DNA from 3 places in the Halomonas sp. GFAJ-1 genome. Region 3 is predicted to be linked to each of the others. Evidence: riboswitches for the same ligand, from Rfam matches in the RefSeq annotation. Region 3 holds a riboswitch; each other region holds the start of a gene.
The links. Region 3 has a riboswitch for thiamine pyrophosphate ahead of MOY_RS05405 (sodium:solute symporter family protein). Riboswitches for the same ligand answer to the same signal wherever they lie in the genome.
Positions count from the first base shown of each region.

Region 1: another riboswitch for thiamine pyrophosphate. It lies ahead of MOY_RS12850 (diguanylate cyclase domain-containing protein); the one in region 3 lies ahead of MOY_RS05405 (sodium:solute symporter family protein).
Region 2: another riboswitch for thiamine pyrophosphate. It lies ahead of thiM (hydroxyethylthiazole kinase); the one in region 3 lies ahead of MOY_RS05405 (sodium:solute symporter family protein).

Region 1 covers NZ_AHBC01000043.1:119,740-125,722, forward strand. Annotated here, with positions in the region: gene MOY_RS12835 (CoA-acylating methylmalonate-semialdehyde dehydrogenase) at 1-663, shown strand, start outside; gene MOY_RS12840 (hypothetical protein) at 757-1,449, opposite strand; gene MOY_RS12845 (peroxidase-related enzyme) at 1,652-2,254, shown strand; TPP riboswitch at 2,299-2,403, shown strand; gene MOY_RS12850 (diguanylate cyclase domain-containing protein) at 2,487-3,914, shown strand; gene MOY_RS12855 (magnesium transporter CorA family protein) at 3,939-4,907, shown strand; gene MOY_RS12860 (NnrU family protein) at 5,012-5,590, shown strand; gene MOY_RS12865 (alcohol dehydrogenase catalytic domain-containing protein) at 5,726-5,983, shown strand, end outside.
Region 2 covers NZ_AHBC01000034.1:35,744-41,726, forward strand. Annotated here, with positions in the region: gene MOY_RS09450 (DMT family transporter) at 1-395, shown strand, start outside; gene trhP (prephenate-dependent tRNA uridine(34) hydroxylase TrhP) at 554-1,924, shown strand; gene thiE (thiamine phosphate synthase) at 1,900-2,544, opposite strand; gene thiM (hydroxyethylthiazole kinase) at 2,534-3,358, opposite strand; TPP riboswitch at 3,383-3,475, opposite strand; gene MOY_RS09470 (hypothetical protein) at 3,569-3,913, opposite strand; gene MOY_RS09475 (DUF2237 family protein) at 4,085-4,459, opposite strand; gene gloA (lactoylglutathione lyase) at 4,650-5,183, shown strand; gene MOY_RS09485 (DUF6164 family protein) at 5,185-5,550, shown strand; gene MOY_RS09490 (cupin domain-containing protein) at 5,531-5,983, opposite strand, start outside.
Region 3 covers NZ_AHBC01000021.1:54,009-59,991, forward strand. Annotated here, with positions in the region: gene nhaD (sodium:proton antiporter NhaD) at 1-1,094, opposite strand, end outside; gene MOY_RS05395 (LysR family transcriptional regulator) at 1,310-2,278, opposite strand; gene MOY_RS05400 (sodium-dependent bicarbonate transport family permease) at 2,421-3,362, shown strand; TPP riboswitch at 3,454-3,565, shown strand; gene MOY_RS05405 (sodium:solute symporter family protein) at 3,647-5,092, shown strand; gene MOY_RS05410 (LLM class flavin-dependent oxidoreductase) at 5,138-5,983, opposite strand, start outside.

The sequences.
Region 1 (5,983 bases), on a different contig from region 3:
GCAGGCCAGCGCTGTATGGCTAACTCCGTGGTTGTGCTGGTGGGTGAAGCTCGCGAATGGGTGAAGGATATTGAAGAGGGTGCCCGCAATATGAAAGTAGGGCCAGGCACTCAGCGCGATGCGGATTTAGGCCCGTTGGTTTCGCCCCAGGCAAAAGAGCGCGTAGAGCGCCTGATTGCCGCTGGTGAAAAAGAGGGAGCCAAACTGTTAGTGGATGGCCGTGGCTTCACAGTGGAAGGGTATGCTGAAGGTAACTTCGTTGGGCCAACACTGTTTGCCGACGTGACGGCGGATATGACCATCTACCGGGAAGAGATCTTTGGGCCAGTACTCTGTGTGGTGAGTGTGGAAACGCTGGATGAAGCCATTGAGTTTATTAACGCTAACCCCAACGGCAACGGTACCTCGATTTTCACTAACTCCGGTTGGGTAGCGCGGCGTTTTGAGACCGATATTGATGTGGGCCAAATCGGGATTAACGTACCCATTCCTGTGCCGGTAGCTTATTTCAGCTTTACCGGCTCGCGGGGGTCTAAGCTGGGAGATTTAGGGCCGAACGGTAAACAGGCCATTGCCTTCTGGACACAGACAAAAACGGTCACCGCTCGCTGGTTTGAGCCTGAAAATGTCTCAAGCGGTATCAATAGTACGATCTCGCTGTAACGCTGACTCAACCCAGTGACGCGAGAGGCAATAAACGCAACAAGCCCCGTCTGAACGGGGCTTGTTGGCACGTGAGGTTAGTTCTCGCTTGGCTTAAAAATTATCAAACAGCGGCAGGCTTTTTTCAAAGAGCTGTTCGATGGGGCCTAGCTGGCTCTCATGTAGCACTAGAAGGGTGGAGGCGTCTTTAAAGTCTTCGCGTAAAGGGACGAGTAGCGCAAACTCTCCCTCTTCAAGGTGAAACTCGTGGATTTCACGCAGCCCGTTAGGGGTTTCAAGCTGGGAACAGCGGTAGTTGTCGTCTTCGCTGTAAACGAGGCGATGATACATTTTAAACAGGGTATAAAGGGCTAAGCCGCCAACAAAAGCGGGCCAGCGTGCTGGGGTTTCGCGGATGTTCGCGGCTAGGGTTTTGCCGTCGGCTTCAGCGCCGGCAATGGCATCAGCCAGCGGTGTTGCAAGAATCGCCGTGTCGTCGGCAGGTAGCGGAGCATTTTGACGGGTTGCTTGGTCAAAGTCGCTAACTGCAGCGCGAAAATCGTCCAAAGAGTGAAGCGCGTAATCCACGTGCTGTAAGTCAGCGGGTTCAAAACCGCCGTTCTCCCAACCATGGATAACGCGTAGTGTTACCTGACCCCGGCTCATGGGACGAGCTAGGAGCACATACAGCATCGTACGGATGTGCATTTGCCGCTCATTGGCGTCATTCTCAAAAGCACGGTATGGCTCAGCAAATAGCTCGTGCAGTCGTCCCTGAGTATGCTCTTTGGCTTCGGCGTATTGCATGGCGTTTCCCTTTTAGCGAGCCGTTTTATGCGCGCTGTGCACGGTTTTTTATGATGTGTTCGTAAGCGTAAAGTATGGCGAGCGAAACCTGAGATTAATAGTCACTTTGCATAGTATTTTGTTACTGAATTACTAGGCCTATTACATTCCGTTAACTGTACAACCCATCCCTATTTTTAACCATAACAACAAAGGTGAGACTATGCCTGCTTCAATAAGTCGCTTTGCCGTACCAGCATCCCTCGATGAGCTGCCCGAGGATATTCGCAGTGCAATTTTAAACGTGCAGGAAAAAGCAGGGTTTGTGCCGAATGTATTCTTAATGCTTGCCCATCGGCCGGATGAGTTTCGCGCTTTCTTCGCCTATCACGATGCGTTAATGGAACGAGCATCGGATACGCTCACAAAAGCTGAAAAAGAGATGATTGTGGTGGCCACTAGCGCTCGTAACCGCTGCCTTTATTGTGTGGTGGCCCACGGTGCCTTAGTGCGTATTTATAGTAAAGATCCACTACTTGCAGATAACGTAGCGATTAATCATCATGTGGCCGACCTGAGTGAGCGTCACCGTTTGATGCTCGATTTTGCCCTGTATAGTTCCATTGAGTTAGGCGAGTTCTCGCGCGCCTGGCAAGAGCGTTTAGCAAATGTCGGTTTCACCCTTGACGACTGCTGGGACATCGGCGCTATTGCCGCCTTCTTTAGCATGTCCAATCGGCTGGTCACTTTGGCAGGCACACCGCCTAACCCCGAATTTTATGCCATAGGCCGTATTCCCCGGAACAATGTTTCTGATGCTTCTTAGGGTTTACTAAGCCGCTGATTTAGCCGAGGATAGTGCCATCATACATATGTCGCCAGGGGCGTCCTCATTGAAGGACTGAGAGCGTCATAGGCAGACCCTGGAACCTGAACCGGATTGTACCGGCGTAGGAAGTGAGACATGGCTTACCTAACGAGTAGCCAGAGAGCCAAGCAGTGAACGTTGTTTCGCTTTATGGTGTCGTATTGCCTTTCCCCAAATGGGTTCTATAGCGATGAGCTATCCACTACCGTTCAATGAAGATGCCCGTCTAGCAGCGCTGAATGAGTTGGCACTGCTAGATACGGCTAATGAGCCGGTATTTGACCGGATTACTCGGTTAGTGACCCATCTATTAAACGTGCCAATCGCAACGGTTACCCTAGTGGACGCCGATCGACAGTGGTTCAAGTCTAAAATCGGTTTAGATATTTCGGAAACACCACGGGATGTCGCTTTTTGCGCTTACACCGTGATTCAAGCAGCTCCGTTGATTGTGAAGGACGCTCTTATAGACGAGCGGTTTGCCAGTAACCCTTATGTGACAATGCCAGACGGCGTGCGTTTTTATGCAGGCTTGCCCCTAAAAAGCTCCCAGGGCTACGTTTTAGGTTCGCTCTGCGCTATGGACACCAAACCGCGCTCCTTAAGTGCGACAGAGCAAGCAGCGATGCAAGACCTTGCCGATATTGTTGCAGGAGAGATCCAGCTACGTGAACGACTGATTGCTGAGCAAAAAAGCAAAGAAGTCTCACAGCGTGCGTTAAAGGCGCTGCATTTAAGCCTTGAGCAGCAGATTGAGCAACGCACTCGAGAGCTTAGTCTGGTGATTGAAACAGCCTACGACGCCTACCTAAGTATTGATGAAATCGGCCGTGTTCTAGATTGGAATCATGCGGCTGAAGTGATGTTTGGCTGGCAGCGTAAAGAGGCGCTGGCACGCACTATTACCACGCTAATGTTTCCTGAAGGGCTGCCCCACGCGTCCACATCCCCCATTATGGGAAAAGCCAAACGGCGGGATGGCGGATGGCTTCCTGTGGAAATTCGCCTAAAAAGTTATGCAGTGAATGGCCGTGAGCGACGCAGCTTGTTCATTCATGATATCACCGAGCGCCAGCAGTTAGAGCGTTTGCGCAACCAGGAAGCCCGGGAAGATGCGTTAACCACGTTACCCAATCGGCGCGCGCTAGATGAGCGGCTTCCAGAAGCCATGGCAAGGGTGCGCCGCACGCGTAAACCGCTGGCCGTGCTGTTTATGGATTTAGATGGTTTTAAAGGGGTAAACGATCGCTACGGGCACGCCATGGGAGATGAGCTGCTGCGGGATATTGCCCTTAGGTTGCAACAATCGGTGCGCGAAACAGACTTTGTGGCGCGCTGGGCTGGTGACGAGTTTGTGTTGTTACTAGAAGGGGTCGACAGCGGGGCCCTGGTGACCTTTACGAACAAATTGATACGTACTATCGAGCAGCCGCTGATAGTGGCTGGCGTCACGCTTAACGTTAGCACCAGCGTTGGTGTGGCGCTATTTATGCCGGAAGCCGTCGAAACGGCAAAAGAGCTGCTCAAGCGTGCAGATGTTGCTATGTATGAAGCCAAACATGCAGGTAAAGGGCGGCTACACTTAGCCCAATCCGTTGATATATCAAACGATATTTAGTCAGCACCCACCTCAGGGACGATTATGATCCGCAGTATGCTCACCACGCATGACGGGCTTGTGCATGAAGGTGATGAAGACTCAATTGAGCAGTGGCAGGCAACCCCGGGAAGCCATATCTGGATAGATATGCAAGGAGAGTCAGGTCAGCGAGAGCGGAGTCTACTTGAGCGTTTAGAGTGCCACCCTATGGCTATCCAAGATGCACAAAAAGAGCGGCACCCACCTAAAATTGAAGAGTTTGAGCACCATACGCTGATTATCTACCGTGGTATTTCCTCCTTTGATGCACAGCTTAACTTTGTGCCTCAGCAGGTCTGTTTTTTTATTGGTGCACGCTTCTTGGTGACGCTGCACCCAGGCAAAGCGCTTAGTGTTGATCGGTTTTTTAACGAACAGGGCAGCACGTTGCTAGCGCAATCTCCCGAGCGTGTTGCATTAAGAGTGATGTATACCTCGGCAGGTTTTTACATTGATAGCTTGCTTAAATTTGAGAGTGAACTAAGCGACTTAGAGGATGAGCTGCTGGCGAACGGTAACGACGTTTTAATGCGCAAACTGACCACCTACCGTTCACGGTTAGTGAAGCTGCGTCGTATTTTTAGCTATCACAAAGGTATTACTCAGGAGTTAACCGCCTACGACTACGCGCATCTGCCACGAGATGATAATGATACCCTCTACGCGATCAATGATGTAGCCGAGCGTTTTGAGCGCCTTTATACCCTCACGCAGATGTATTACGACATCTGTGGCGATTTAGTGAATGGCTATATTTCGATTTCGTCGCATCAGCTTAATATTACGATGCGGGTATTGACGGTGATTACAGCCATTTTTGTACCGTTGACGTTTATTGCCGGTATCTACGGCATGAACTTTGAGTACATGCCCGAGCTGGGCTTTCAGTATGGGTACTTCTTTGTGTTGGGCGCCATGGCGGGGATTGGGGGAAGTTTGTTTTGGCTTTTCAAACGTAAAAATTGGTTTTAGGCCGTTTGGCGAGCGAAAAGTTGAACCCCTCCCATGTGGTTTAGGCCTGACTGTGGCATTCTCTGCGTCGACTAATGACGTGCATACACCTGGGAGCAAACACCATGACCATTATGATAATAGGCCTGCTGATATTTCTGGGCAGCCACTCTGTGCGTATTTTTGCGGAAAACTGGCGCCAGCAGCAGGTAGCCAAGCTAGGGCTAACCAACTGGAAGCTCGCCTACTCGGCTGTATCACTGGTGGGGCTTGCCATTGCTATTTATGGCTTTGGCCAAATGCGTTTTGATCCCATCTATATCTGGTTTCCACCGGTGGGGTTACGCCATGCAGTAGCCCTACTCATGCTGCCTGCCTTTATTATGCTGGTAGCGGCTTATGTGCCGCGCAATGCTATTAAAGCGAAACTTGGCCACCCGATGATGCTGTCGGTTAAGATTTGGGCGCTTGCCCACTTGCTGGTCAACGGTCGGCTGGGCGATATCATCTTTTTTGCCGCTTTCTTGGTATGGGCTATTTTGGCGTTTAAAGCGGCCAAGCAGCGCGACCGTATGAACCCGCCAGCGGTTGTAGTTACTTCGACGCCCGCAACGATCGCCACGGTGGTTATTGGTGTTGTGGCTTACGTGCTGTTTGCGTTCTATTTGCATACCCTGCTTATTGGTGTGCCAGTGTTTGGCTAATAGCAATAATCAGCGTTTTGCTAACGGCGGCAGCGCATTCAGCGCTGCCGCCGTTGTGTTTAATGGCTTGTGACTCCTCACAGATTTGCTACGTTGTCAGGCAGATGAACTCTGTTTTTCACAAGGAACCAGCCCATGGATGAAGCCGACTACGCTGTGCCTAAAACGATGTCCGCCATGTTATTAACGGGTCACGGCGACGTTGATAAACTGCACTACCGTCAAGATGTGCCCACGCCTCAGCCAGGGCCAAACCAAGTGCTGGTGCGGGTAACGGCCACGGCAAAAAATAACACCGACCGTAAGGCCCGCGAGGGGCTTTACCCCACCAAAGGAAAAGAGGAAGTGACCTCTTTTGCCATGGGTGGCTCACCGACGCTTACCTTTCCACGT
Region 2 (5,983 bases), on a different contig from region 3:
TTATGATGATTACGGCGCGCCGTTATGGTGCCAGAGAGCACCTTTGGGCAATGGTGTTCTATATGACATTAGTGCCCTTTGTTATTACGGCGGTCAGTTTACCCTGGGTGTGGCAAACGCCGCAGCCGTGGCACTGGCTTGGGTTTTTAGCGGCCGGGGTACTGGGTATTGGCGCCACTGCGTTTATTACGTTGGCGTTCCGCTTCGCACCCGCGGCCATCGCTGCACCGTTTGATTACACCGCGATGCTTTGGGCGGTTCTGCTGGGTTGGTGGTTCTGGGGCGAGCTACCGGACCTGTGGGTGTGGGTAGGCAGTGCGCTGATTATGGGCAGTGGTTTGGCGATTGCTTACCATGACCGGCGCACAACGCTAAAGCGCCGTCCAAGCGCTTAAATAGCGCTGGTTGCCGCTACTTTTTGATCCAGGTCATCAAAGCAGAGAGCTGAACAAGACAGTACGTTTGGGCTGTTTATAATCCGGCCCTTTCAACCTGTGCGCTTTGGTGATTGCTGACGCGCCACGGGCCATCGTCCTGATAACGGTGACTGTTTATGCAAGCCCCAGAACTGCTTTCCCCTGCTGGTACCTTTAATAATATGCGTTACGCTTTCGCCTACGGGGCGGATGCGGTATACGCTGGCCAACCGCGTTATTCGCTGCGTGTGCGAAACAATGATTTTAAGGTCGATAATCTGCACCGTGGCATCGAATATGCCCACGCGCGCGGAAAGCAGTTTTATGTGGCTTCTAACATTGCGCCCCATAACAGCAAGTTAAAAACCTACCTGCGGGATATGGAGCCGGTGATTGAAGCGCGGCCGGATGCGCTGATTATGTCGGACCCAGGTTTGATCATGATGGTGCGTGATCGCTGGCCGGAACAAGAGATCCATCTCTCAGTACAATCCAACGTTGTAAATTGGGCGGCCGCTAAGTTTTGGCAGCGTCAGGGCATTAGCCGGATTATTTTATCCCGCGAGCTCTCCCTTGAAGAGATTGGTGAAATACGTGCTGAGTGCCCGGACCTAGAGATCGAAACCTTTGTCCATGGAGCGCTCTGTATTGCTTATTCAGGCCGTTGCCTGCTCTCAGGTTATTTTAATCACCGTGACCCTAACCAAGGCACCTGCACCAATGCGTGTCGTTGGAAATACAACACCGTCGCCGCCACTCACGACGAGACGGGCGATTTGGTGCCTGCCAATCAGGGGGTAACGGCAACGGCTAATGATCAAGATGAGTTGTCGGCGTTGATTGAAGATGTGACACGCCCAGGCAAGCTGATGCCCGTTTATGAAGATGAGCACGGCACGTACATTATGAACTCGAAAGACCTGCGCGCCGTTCAGCACGTAGCGCGGCTAGCAGAGATGGGTGTCTCATCGCTCAAGATTGAAGGGCGCACTAAATCCTACTATTACGTCGCGCGGACGGCCCAGGTCTACCGCCAGGCCATTGATGACGCCGTCGCCGGGCGGCCCTTTAATATGGGGCTAATGGATGAACTTGAGAACCTAGCCAATCGGGGCTACACCGAGGGGTTCTATCGCCGCCATGTACACGATGAGTTCCAGAGCTATGAGCAAGGCAGTTCCATCGGTGTGCACCAGCAGTTTGTAGGCGACGTCCTCGGCTACGATGCATCACGGGAAATGCTTGATATAGAGGTTAAGAACCGCTTTGAAGCAGGCGACAGCATGGAGCTAATGCTGCCCGGCGGCAATCGCCGTTTTGCGCTTGAGTACATAGAGAACCAGCGCGGCGAAGGCTTGCGTGCCGCCCCCGGCTCTGGGCACCGGGTTCGTATCCCGGTACCTGGGGCTGACATTCAGCCTGAGCAGCTTGAGTTTGCCTTGCTAATGCGCGATCTCAAGCCAGCGGCGTCTATTCCCGCTGTTCAGCTAGGAATTCCTGCTTCCTGAGTCTGCTCCACCGCTGAAAACGCCTGCGCCGCCTGGCGCGGGTCTGGCTGACCACAGATGGCTGAAATCACCGCAAGGCCATTGGCGCCTGCGGTTTTAACGTGCGCTGCGTGCTCAGCCTTTAGACCACCAATCGCCACGCTGGGCAGCGGGCAAACTTCAGCCAACTGTGCCAGTCCATCAAAGCCAATCGGTTGGGCGTGGTCTTGCTTACTGCCCGTGGCGAATACGGGTCCTAAGCCCACGTAGTCCAGTAGCTCAACCGGCGCGGCCTGTAGTTGGGGGAGCGTATTAATGGAGAGGCCGATAATGGCGTTAGGGCCTAGCGCTTGGCGTGCTTCCTGCACTGCTGTATCGCTTTGGCCCAGGTGCAGGCCATCGGCTTCACTTTCTAGGGCTACGTTTAGGCGGTCGTTAATAATCAGCGGCACGCCGCTTCCCGCAAGCAGCGCTTTCAAGCGTTTAGCCTGGGCAATCATCTGCGCGTCGCTGGCGTGCTTGTCGCGTAGCTGCACGATAGTGACACCGCCCTGCACCGCGGCCGCTACCGTCTGCTCTAGGCCAAAAGAGGCGCAAAGGTTCGCGTCGGTTACTAAGTAAAGCGAGAGATCAAACGGCATGCACTGCCTCCAGTTGGGCAAAGGTAGAAAGGTCATTGGGGGTGAGTTGATACAGCGCATCTAATAGCGCGACTTGAAAACTGCCAGGGCCGGTGGCATGTTCTCCCGCTCGGTTACCTGCCAGGGCAAAGCAGGCTAGCGCGGCGATGCTTGCTTCAAAAGGGCGCTCACGATTTGACGCTACAAAGCCTGCTACCAAGGCGCTTAGGCCACACCCTAGGGTGGTTACTTTAGGCATCAGCGCATGGCCACCTGTGAGGCGATAGTGGTGGTGGCCGTTGGTCACAAAGTCCTCTAGGCCGGTCATCGCCACTACACAGCCATGGCGTTGGGCAAGCGCAATAGCCCCGGTAAAAGCATCTTGGGTAGAGGCGGTGGCATCTACCCCGCGCCCTTGGCCAGCTAACCCTCCAAGCGCTAGGATCTCTGACGCATTGCCACGAATCACCGTCGGCTGGTAGGTGAGTAACTCAGCACATAGCGTTTGGCGAAAGCGTGTGGCACCCACGGCAACTGGATCTAATACCCATGGGATGTCTTGGAGATGGGCCGTTTTCGCAGCCACTAGCATGGTGTCCGCCCAGGTAGAGGAGATAGTGCCTATATTGATTGATAACGCGCCAGCAATCGCCGTAAAGTCGGCGACTTCTTCAATGGCGTGAAGCATGGCAGGGGATGCGCCGGCGGCGAGCAGTATGTTGGCGGTGCTGTTCATCGCCACATAGTTGGTTATGCAGTGCACTAGCGGCGTAGAGGAACGCAGTGCTTCAAGATAACCGCCTAGGGGGTAATCGCTCAAGGAGCGTGAGGTCATAGCATCCTCCCGGCAGGGAGGTGGTGTAGGGGCACCACGACTCCCTACGCCGGTGTTATCCGGTTCAGGTTCAAAGGGTGCTTCTCAGCCGTCATAACGGCGCCCCTGTCGTCGGGCCTACTATCCTTGGCTTAAACGGATCTGTAAAGCTTTGGGTTGCCGGAAGTGCTTTCCAAAAACGGGCAGCTACGAGACTAGCTAAGTACGTGACTACCGAAAGGAGATACGCGTTCCATAGGTAAGCATCTCGTCCGGCGTTATCGCTTTGCCTTCCACACCGATCATCTCATCGCCGCACTGGTCGGCAAAGGTAAGCACACCGTGTGTTAGCCCTAGTTGACCAAGGGCATCGCGGATTTCACCGGTGCCCATAAAAGTGCTGACGTGACCTTCACTGTTGCATAAATCAGAGACGCCATTAGCGTGGTGAAAGCGTACTTTGTAGATACCATCCATCGACTCGACTTCCACTATCGGTGAAAAGCCGTTTTGCAGCACATGAGACAGCTGCTTCAGCGTTAGTCGGTCGCCCAGGGTCATATCGATTGCAGTCATGACAAGCTCCAGATTGACCCCGCTCGCGGGTCATCTAACGGTTGTTAAAGAGAAAGTTAGTTGTCTCTAAGGAGACCGGTTTAGAATCGTTTTGTAAAGCATTTGATACGCAAGTGTAGAAGATTTGCATAAAATTTCCAGTCACTATATATCGATTGTACGGCTTTGTGGTTAACGCACTGCGTCCAGAGCATGCTGCTGAAGCTTAATCAGCGGAATAATTTCTAGCGTCCGCTCATGGGTGCTGGAAAGAATCACCGGTGGCGCAAGACCCACCTGAGCGGCTTCGGCCCAGCGGTGGGCGCAGAGGCACCAGCGGTCGCCAGGTGTTAAACCGGGAAATTTATGCTCAGGGCGAGGGGTGATTAAGTCGTTACCTTGGGCATGTGAGAAAGCTAAAAACTCTTCTGTCACCATGGCGCACACTGAGTGAACGCCTGCATCATCGGCCCCCACGCGGCAAAAACCATCGCGGTAGAACCCAGTTTTAGGAGAGTGGCAGCAGGGAGTTAGCGGCTCACCCAGTACATTACGGTCACGGGACATGCGGTCTCCTTTGGTAAAGGCTAGAATTCGCTAAATGCTGCCTTCATAAAGTATCGTTGAGGTAGAAAAGCGCTTTATGAGGTGATGATGTTCAGCACTCTAAAGCCTTGTGCAAAGTAACCGCTTCGTCAAAGTATTTACGCCCCTCTAGGGTATTTTGTATTGGTTAATTCAGCAGCAGGAGAGACCCATGTCGTTTAAAGGTGAACAGCACCCAGGGGTTGCCCCCGTCGCACCGCAAACCCAAGGGTTTTGCTTAAATCACACCATGCTGCGGGTGAAGGACCCCGAGCGTGCTCTGGCGTTCTACTCGAAGGTATTTGGTATGCAGGTATTAAGGCGCCTGGACTTTGAGGAGATGCAGTTTTCGCTCTATTTTCTAGGTAATGTGGCCGCGGGGGATAACGTACCCGAAGAGACCCAGGCGCGTACCGCCTGGACATTCAGCCAAAAAGGCCTGCTAGAGCTAACGCATAACTGGGGCACCGAAAACCAGCAAGATTTTGCTTATCACGATGGCAATGCAGAGCCGCAAGGTTTTGGGCATATCTGTTTTAACGTACCGAATTTGGAAGCCGCCCAAGCATGGTTTGACGAGCATAACGTTACCTTTGTTAAGCGTGCCGACCAGGGCAAAATGAAGGACGTTATTTTCGTCAAAGACGCAGATGGCTACTGGATTGAAGTGATTCAGGCAGACCGCATGGCGGCGATGGGCGACTAATATGGCCCATTTGTTATTTCGGCTACGACACGTGACGGATGAAGAGGCGCTGGAAGTTCGCCAACTACTGGGTGAACGCGGCTTTGACATCTACGAAACCCAGGCGGGTTTTTTTCGCCTGGGGGTAGATGCTATCTGGCTTCGCAACCCCCACCAACGTGAAGCAGCAGAGGCAGCGTTGGCAGAGTACCAGGCTGAACGCCAAGTGAAGGCTCGGCAAGCGTATGATGATGCCGCTGCCAGGGGAGAAGCGCCAACGCTATGGCGGCGCTTGGCCGCGCATCCGTTTCAAGTGTTGCTGGTTATGGTAGCCGTTGTGATGATTATCCTGATCACGCTACTGCCATTTATAGGTTTGATAGATTAACGGCGGCCAAATGGCCGCGTTTTAAATAAAGCTGTGCACCACTGCCGCCTGCTTGAAGTTGAAGTGCGGCGCCAGCGGGGTAGCGGCACCAGCTGCCGGCAGGGTACTCGGTGCTGCCTTCCCACAGCGACCCTTCCAGTACAAAGAGCTCTAACCCGCCGCTAAGAGTAGGGTAGGAGACTGTTACGTCGGCTTCCCAGCGCTCCAGGCTTACCCGCTCTGGGCCATACTGTTCTGAGTGGTAGGTATGCAGCATTTTATAAGTAAGGCCAGCGCGGCGGTCAGGCTGCCAGGGCAGGCGGTGGGCGGGGACGGCAAGTTGCAGAAGGTCATCTTTATCAAATTGATGCAGCTTAACCAGAATTAACGCGCCTTCGTTGCCAATCTGGGGTGTATGCCCAGTACCAATCGGGTTGCGTAAATAGCTGCCAGC
Region 3 (5,983 bases):
ACCACCCCATAGAAGAACAGCAGTGTATCCCACTCAGCGCGTGCCACGCGGTTAAACACATCGAACGGCACCACGCCGCCTAGCTGCTCAAGTTTTTTATTGTCGCCGCGCCGGCTATAGCGTTCACGTTTGCGCTCCAGTGATTGAGGTAGCGTGCGGCGCAGGTAATAGCCGAAAAACTGTAGGTAGCCAAGCCCGGTCATCATGCCGAGTACCGGCGGGAGATGCAGCAGCGTATGGCACAACACAGCGGTGGTAATGGTCAGCAGGAACAGCGCGATAATTCGCCGTGCACCGCGCTTTAGCCATACATCCTCATAGACGCTGCTGGGCTTCTCGTCTTTGATAAAGGCGCTCATGATGACGGCAGGAATCAGGAAATTGACCAGAGAGGGCAAGAAGAGCACAAAGAACTCTTGGAAAGCGACCATACCTGCCTGCCACACCATCAGCGTGGTGATGTCCCCGAATGGGCTAAAGGCCCCGCCGGCATTGGCGGCCACCACAACGTTAATACAGGCAAGATTAATAAAGCGCTTATCACCTTCAGCCACTTTGGTGATGACAGCACACATGAGTAGCGCCGTGGTTAGGTTATCGGCAATGGGAGATAGCACAAAGGCGAGGCCACCCGTTAGCCAGAACAGCTGGCGGTAGCTAAAGCCTTTACGCAGCATCCACGAACGCAGCGCATCGAATACCCGGCGCTCTTCCATGGCGTTGATATAGGTCATCGCTACTAGCAGGAACAGCATTAGCTCGGTGAACTCCAAAAGGGTCACACGGAACGCATGTTCTGACGTTTCCGACATGCCATTTTGGACGTACACCCAGCCAATGAGTCCCCAAATGATACCGGCTGCTACCAGTACAGGCTTGGACTTGCGCATGTGGATTTTCTCTTCAGCCATAACTAACGCGTAGGCCAAAACGAAAACTGCGACTGCAAAGAAGCCGATAACAGACGTGGTTAAATCAATATCTCCGGTGACAGCAAAAGCCGCAGGGCTTATACCGAGTAGTAAAGCTGCAAACAGAAAAAGCCAGCGGCGAGAAACTCGCGGCTGGCTGGGGTCTTGCTGCAACATCAACATGATGGGCTTTATCCTAATAAAGATTAGAAGGGGAGAGGGTTAATCGCGGCTAGTTTATCAATCCGTGTTGCATTGCAATACGGAATAAAAACGAATGAAAACCGCTAATAAGGCAGGTATTACGTCTTTTTTTAGAAACTAATTATTTTGCTAATAAAAAACATAAGATTTTGTTGAAGTAGCTATCGCTGATATTTGCCGGAGCTCGCTAGTGACTAGTGACAGCGACTATGCTCATGCTCTCTGTGAAGCAGCGCATCCAGCTCATTGCATATGAAGCGTGGCTCGATCCACTGGGCAAGATGTGCGTTGACATAGTGAAGAAAGCGCTGGGCGGATTGGGGAAGCCGCTGGTCATTGCGGACAATCATCTGCCAGTGGCTTTCAATGGGTAAGCCTTCTACCGGAAGAATCGATATCTCGGGATGCTCGCTTGGCAGTACATGCTCTGATAGCACCGCGACCCCCATGCGCGCCGCCACGCCAACGCGAATCGCTTCATTGCTGGCCATTTGCAGGGTTTTCTTCATGGTTAGCCCATGCTCTTGTAGCCAACTTTCCAGTAGCATACGCGTGGCTGACCCCGGTTCGCGCAGCAACAAGCGCTCATTAAGCAGCTGCTCCATGGTGATTGATGAGTGCTGTGTAAGGGGGTGGCCAGCGGCAGCGATGGCCACCAGCGGGTTGCGCATAAAGCGTGCTGCCACGGCATGGGCAAGAGCAGGCGGATGGCTAAATACATAAAGGTCGTCTTCTTGACGCTCAAAGCGTGCCAACACTTGGCGGCGGTTGCCAATATGTACCGTTACGTCCACCTCAGGAAACGCCTGGCTAAACGGGCCGAGTAAGCGTGGCAATACATATTGGGCGGTATTCACCAGGGCAATACTAAAGCGCCCCTTGCTGCCTTGCTGAAAATCACTGAGTTGATCTGCAAAGTCATCAAAACGGCCTAAGACATCCCGGCTTGCCTGATAAAGCGCCTGCCCGGTGGCCGTCATGGTAAGCCCTTGTAGATGATGCTCCAGTAGTGGGCTACCGACTGCCTCGCTTAGCCGCTTTAGCTGTTGGGAGACCGTCGGCTGGGTGAGGTGCAGCTGTCTTGCGGCTTCGCTGATCGATCCGCAGCGCACGACAGTGACATAGACTTGCAGTAGTCTAAATGTCAGTTGGCGAATGTTCATGGCTCTAGGCGCTCCTGAGGTGCCCTTTGGTTACGCCAGCTAGTATAGATGATTATCTATGACTGTCTTTCAAGTTATTATTAGTTGTCATCCGTAAATCCACGCAAAATGCAGCCTCTTTTAACCCTGTGGAGCGTCAGCGATGCCAGATATTGTGGTGATGTTTTTCTTACTGGGGCTTATAGCAGGGGCGGTGAAGTCAGACCTGCAGGTACCCAAAGCCACCTACGACACGTTAAGCCTGCTGTTAATGCTGACCATCGGCTTAAAGGGCGGTATGGCGCTGCACGGGAATATTCATTGGGGATTGGTACCCGAGCTATTAGGCGTTGCGCTACTCTCTGCTTTAACGCCGCTGCTGCTAATGCCGGTGCTGCGGCGCTGGGTACGCCTTTCCCCGGCGGACAGCGCTAGTATCGCCGCCCACTACGGCTCGGTCAGTGCGGGAACGTTTGCGGTGGCGCTGGCCTATGTGGAGGCGCGGCAGCTGGCCGTGGGCAGTGAAGTCACACTCTATTTAGTGGCCATGGAGCTGCCTGCCATTATGGTGGCGATTGCGCTATTTAGGCGCCATCAAGGCGCGGCGGTAAAAGAAAGTACTCGTAAGCTGTGGCATGAGACGCTCACCAACCGTGGCGTGATTTTGCTGACAGGCGGTGTGGTCATTGGAACGCTCTACGGGCCCTTCCAAGGGGAAGAAGTCACTGCGCTGTTCACGGGGGCGTTCAAGGGGGTGTTGGCGCTGTTCTTGTTGGAAATGGGGTTAACCGCTGCGCAAACTTTGCGGCCAATGCCCTGGCATCACTGGCGCTTGGTGACCTTCGCCCTCATCACGCCGCTGCTGCTATCCATGCTGGGCATTCTCATGGGCACGGCATTGGGACTCCCGGTCGGCTCGGTGGTCATTCTGGCGGCACTTGCTGCCAGCGCTTCTTATATTGCTGCTCCCGCTGCGATGCGCGCGGCCATACCCCAGGCCAATATCGGCCTAGCGATGCTCGCCTCACTGGGGATTACCTTTCCGCTCAATGTCATGCTGGGCATACCGCTTTACCACATGCTTATCGAGTTATGGTTGAGTTAGCGTCCGATAAGCTAGACGTTGCTGAGTCGGTTACTGAGAGGTGCCCGTGGGCATCCTCAATTGACAGCGCCCGTCTCAGCACCTAGGGTAGCTGCTGTCCTAGGGGAGCCTGCACTGGCTGAGACTCCACCGCCATTTGGCGTTGGTAACCCTTAGAACCTGATCCGGGTCATGCCGGCGAAGGGAAGGATGTAGCCTAACAATACTCCCTCTTTGCTTTCGCCTGCCTGCCGTGCGCCCACTGCACAGCCCGGTCTAACAACAGGCAAAGAGGACCCGCTTTCATGATGCTTGACCCTATCTGGACTGGCCTGTGGCTGTCGCTATGTGCCGTTGCGCTAGCTGTGCCAGGCCTGCTTTATGCCCGCCGTCATCGCGATAATCTTGAAGACTACATTATCGCCCGCAATAGCCAGAATACCCGTGCCACGGTGCTTACGCTGGTCGCGACCACGCTAGGTACCTGGATTCTGTTTGGCCCCGCCCAGGCCGCTACCTGGGGTGGCATTGGTGCCGTGCTAGGCTATGCGTTTGGTTCGATGGTGCCCAGGCTAGTGATGATCCCTCTTGGCCGACGCATGCGCGAGCTGATCCCTGAAGGCCATGGCTTGACGGAGTTCGTTATCCACCGTTATGGCCGCACCATGTACGCATTCACGCTCGTGATTATGCTGTTTTACCTCTTTATTTTGTTGGCCGCTGGGCTAACCGCTGTTGCCCGTATGGTGGGTCTGCTGGCCCCTATTCCGCTGTGGGTAACGGCCAGTGTGGTGATGGTCGCCACGTTGATTTATACCTTTTACGGCGGCCTGCGCGCATCCATTTACACGGATAAGTTACAGATGGTGGTGATTATGCCACTGCTAGGGCTGCTGCTGGTGTTTGGCTGGCAGGCTGCCGGTGGCGTTGCGCCAACGCTTGCAGGGCTTGCCGAGAGTGCGCCACAGCTCCTGCAGGTGAGCGATATAGGCGGTATACGCGCAGGGTTAACGTTCTTTCTTGCCGTAGCGCTTACCGGACTCTTTTATCAAGGTACGTGGCAGCGTATTTACGCGGCGAAAGATACCAAGGTGCTGCGCCGAGGCTTCTGGATTAGTGGTGTATGCAGCTTCATCGTGGTGGCCCTGATGGGGCTATTTGGGTTGGCCTTTGTAGGGCTGGGGCTTGAAGGTGACGGCTCTGTGGCGCTGTTTAGCGTGCTATTGGCGGATGTGCCGTTATGGTTCGCTTTAGCGCTGGTGCCGTTGGGCCTCGCGTTGGTGATGAGTAGCGCGGACTCCACCATTAGCGCAACGTCGAGTATTATTGCTGTGGATATGGGGCGGTTACTCCCCAACGCCAGCAGTGCTTCATTGATGAGTATGTCACGCTGGTTGATTGTATTGGCTGCCATCCCGGTTACCTGGGTCGCCTCCCAGGGGTACAGCGTGCTTTATCTATTTTTGCTCGCTGATTTGCTCTGCTCAGCCGCTGCATTCCCGGTGTTTTTTGGGCTTTTCTATCGTCGTTACACGGGCCTTAACGCGGTTATCAGTACCGCGCTGGGGCTTGTGGCGGGATTGGCAATGTTCCCTGCACCCGGAGCGAGTACGGCAACCTTATTGGAGTCTTTCCTACTAGCGGCGCTGGTGCCCGTGGCGGTGTCGTTACTGCTCTTACGTGTCCTGCCGTCACGCCCAGCGTATGATTTTGGCTTGTTGCACACGGCAGTGCGCCGCTTTAGGGGGTGAATGCCGGGCAGTCGATATAGCGCTAATATGTCCGCCCTGCATCGCTTACGCTGTCGGGCGGGCCAGCCCCAAATGGTCACGCAGGGTGTTACCCGTGTACTCACGGCGGAATAGCCCACGCGCCTGCAGCAGTGGAACGACCTGCTCAATAAAGTCCTCAATACTACCCGGTAGTGTCGGCGGCATCAGGTTGAAGCCGTCTGCGCCACCGCCTTCTACCCAGCGCTGCATCTCATCCGCAATCTGTTCGGGTGTGCCCACCATGGTGCAGTGGCCACCGCCGGCCGCTAACCTGCCTAATAGCTGGCGTAGTGTCGGGGATTCGCTTTCGATAATGCGCAAAATGGTGGCATAGCGCCCTTTAGGGCCAGCAAAATCCTCTAAGGGTGGTAGCTTAGGCAGCGGTGCATCCAGTTCCCAGTGGCGGCAATCCTGACCGATAAATTGGCTTAGCTGATGCAGCGAATCTTCGGTGGGTAACCGCTCATCCAGTTCACGCTGCTTTGCCTTTGCGGCGGCCTCGGTGGGCGCTACATACGTGACCAGCCCAGGCATAATCGCCACTGGCGCGCGGCCAGCCGCCCGCACGCGGGCCTGAATGTCTTGGGAGTAGGCTTGCGCCGAGGGGAGGTCGTAGGCCACCGCATAAATCGCTTCTGCATAGCGCGCTGCCAAGTTGCGCCCCGGTTCAGACGCCCCCGCTTGAAACAGCACAGGATGCCCTTGGGGTGGGCGCGGTACGGTTAGCGGGCCATCGACCAAAAAGTGTTCGCCATGGTGCTCAATAGGCCGCACTTTGCGTGGGTCAGCATACTGGCCCGCTCGGTCGCAGCGTAACGCATCGTCGGACCATGAATCCCAGAGCGCTAACACCGTTTGCGCAAACTCTTC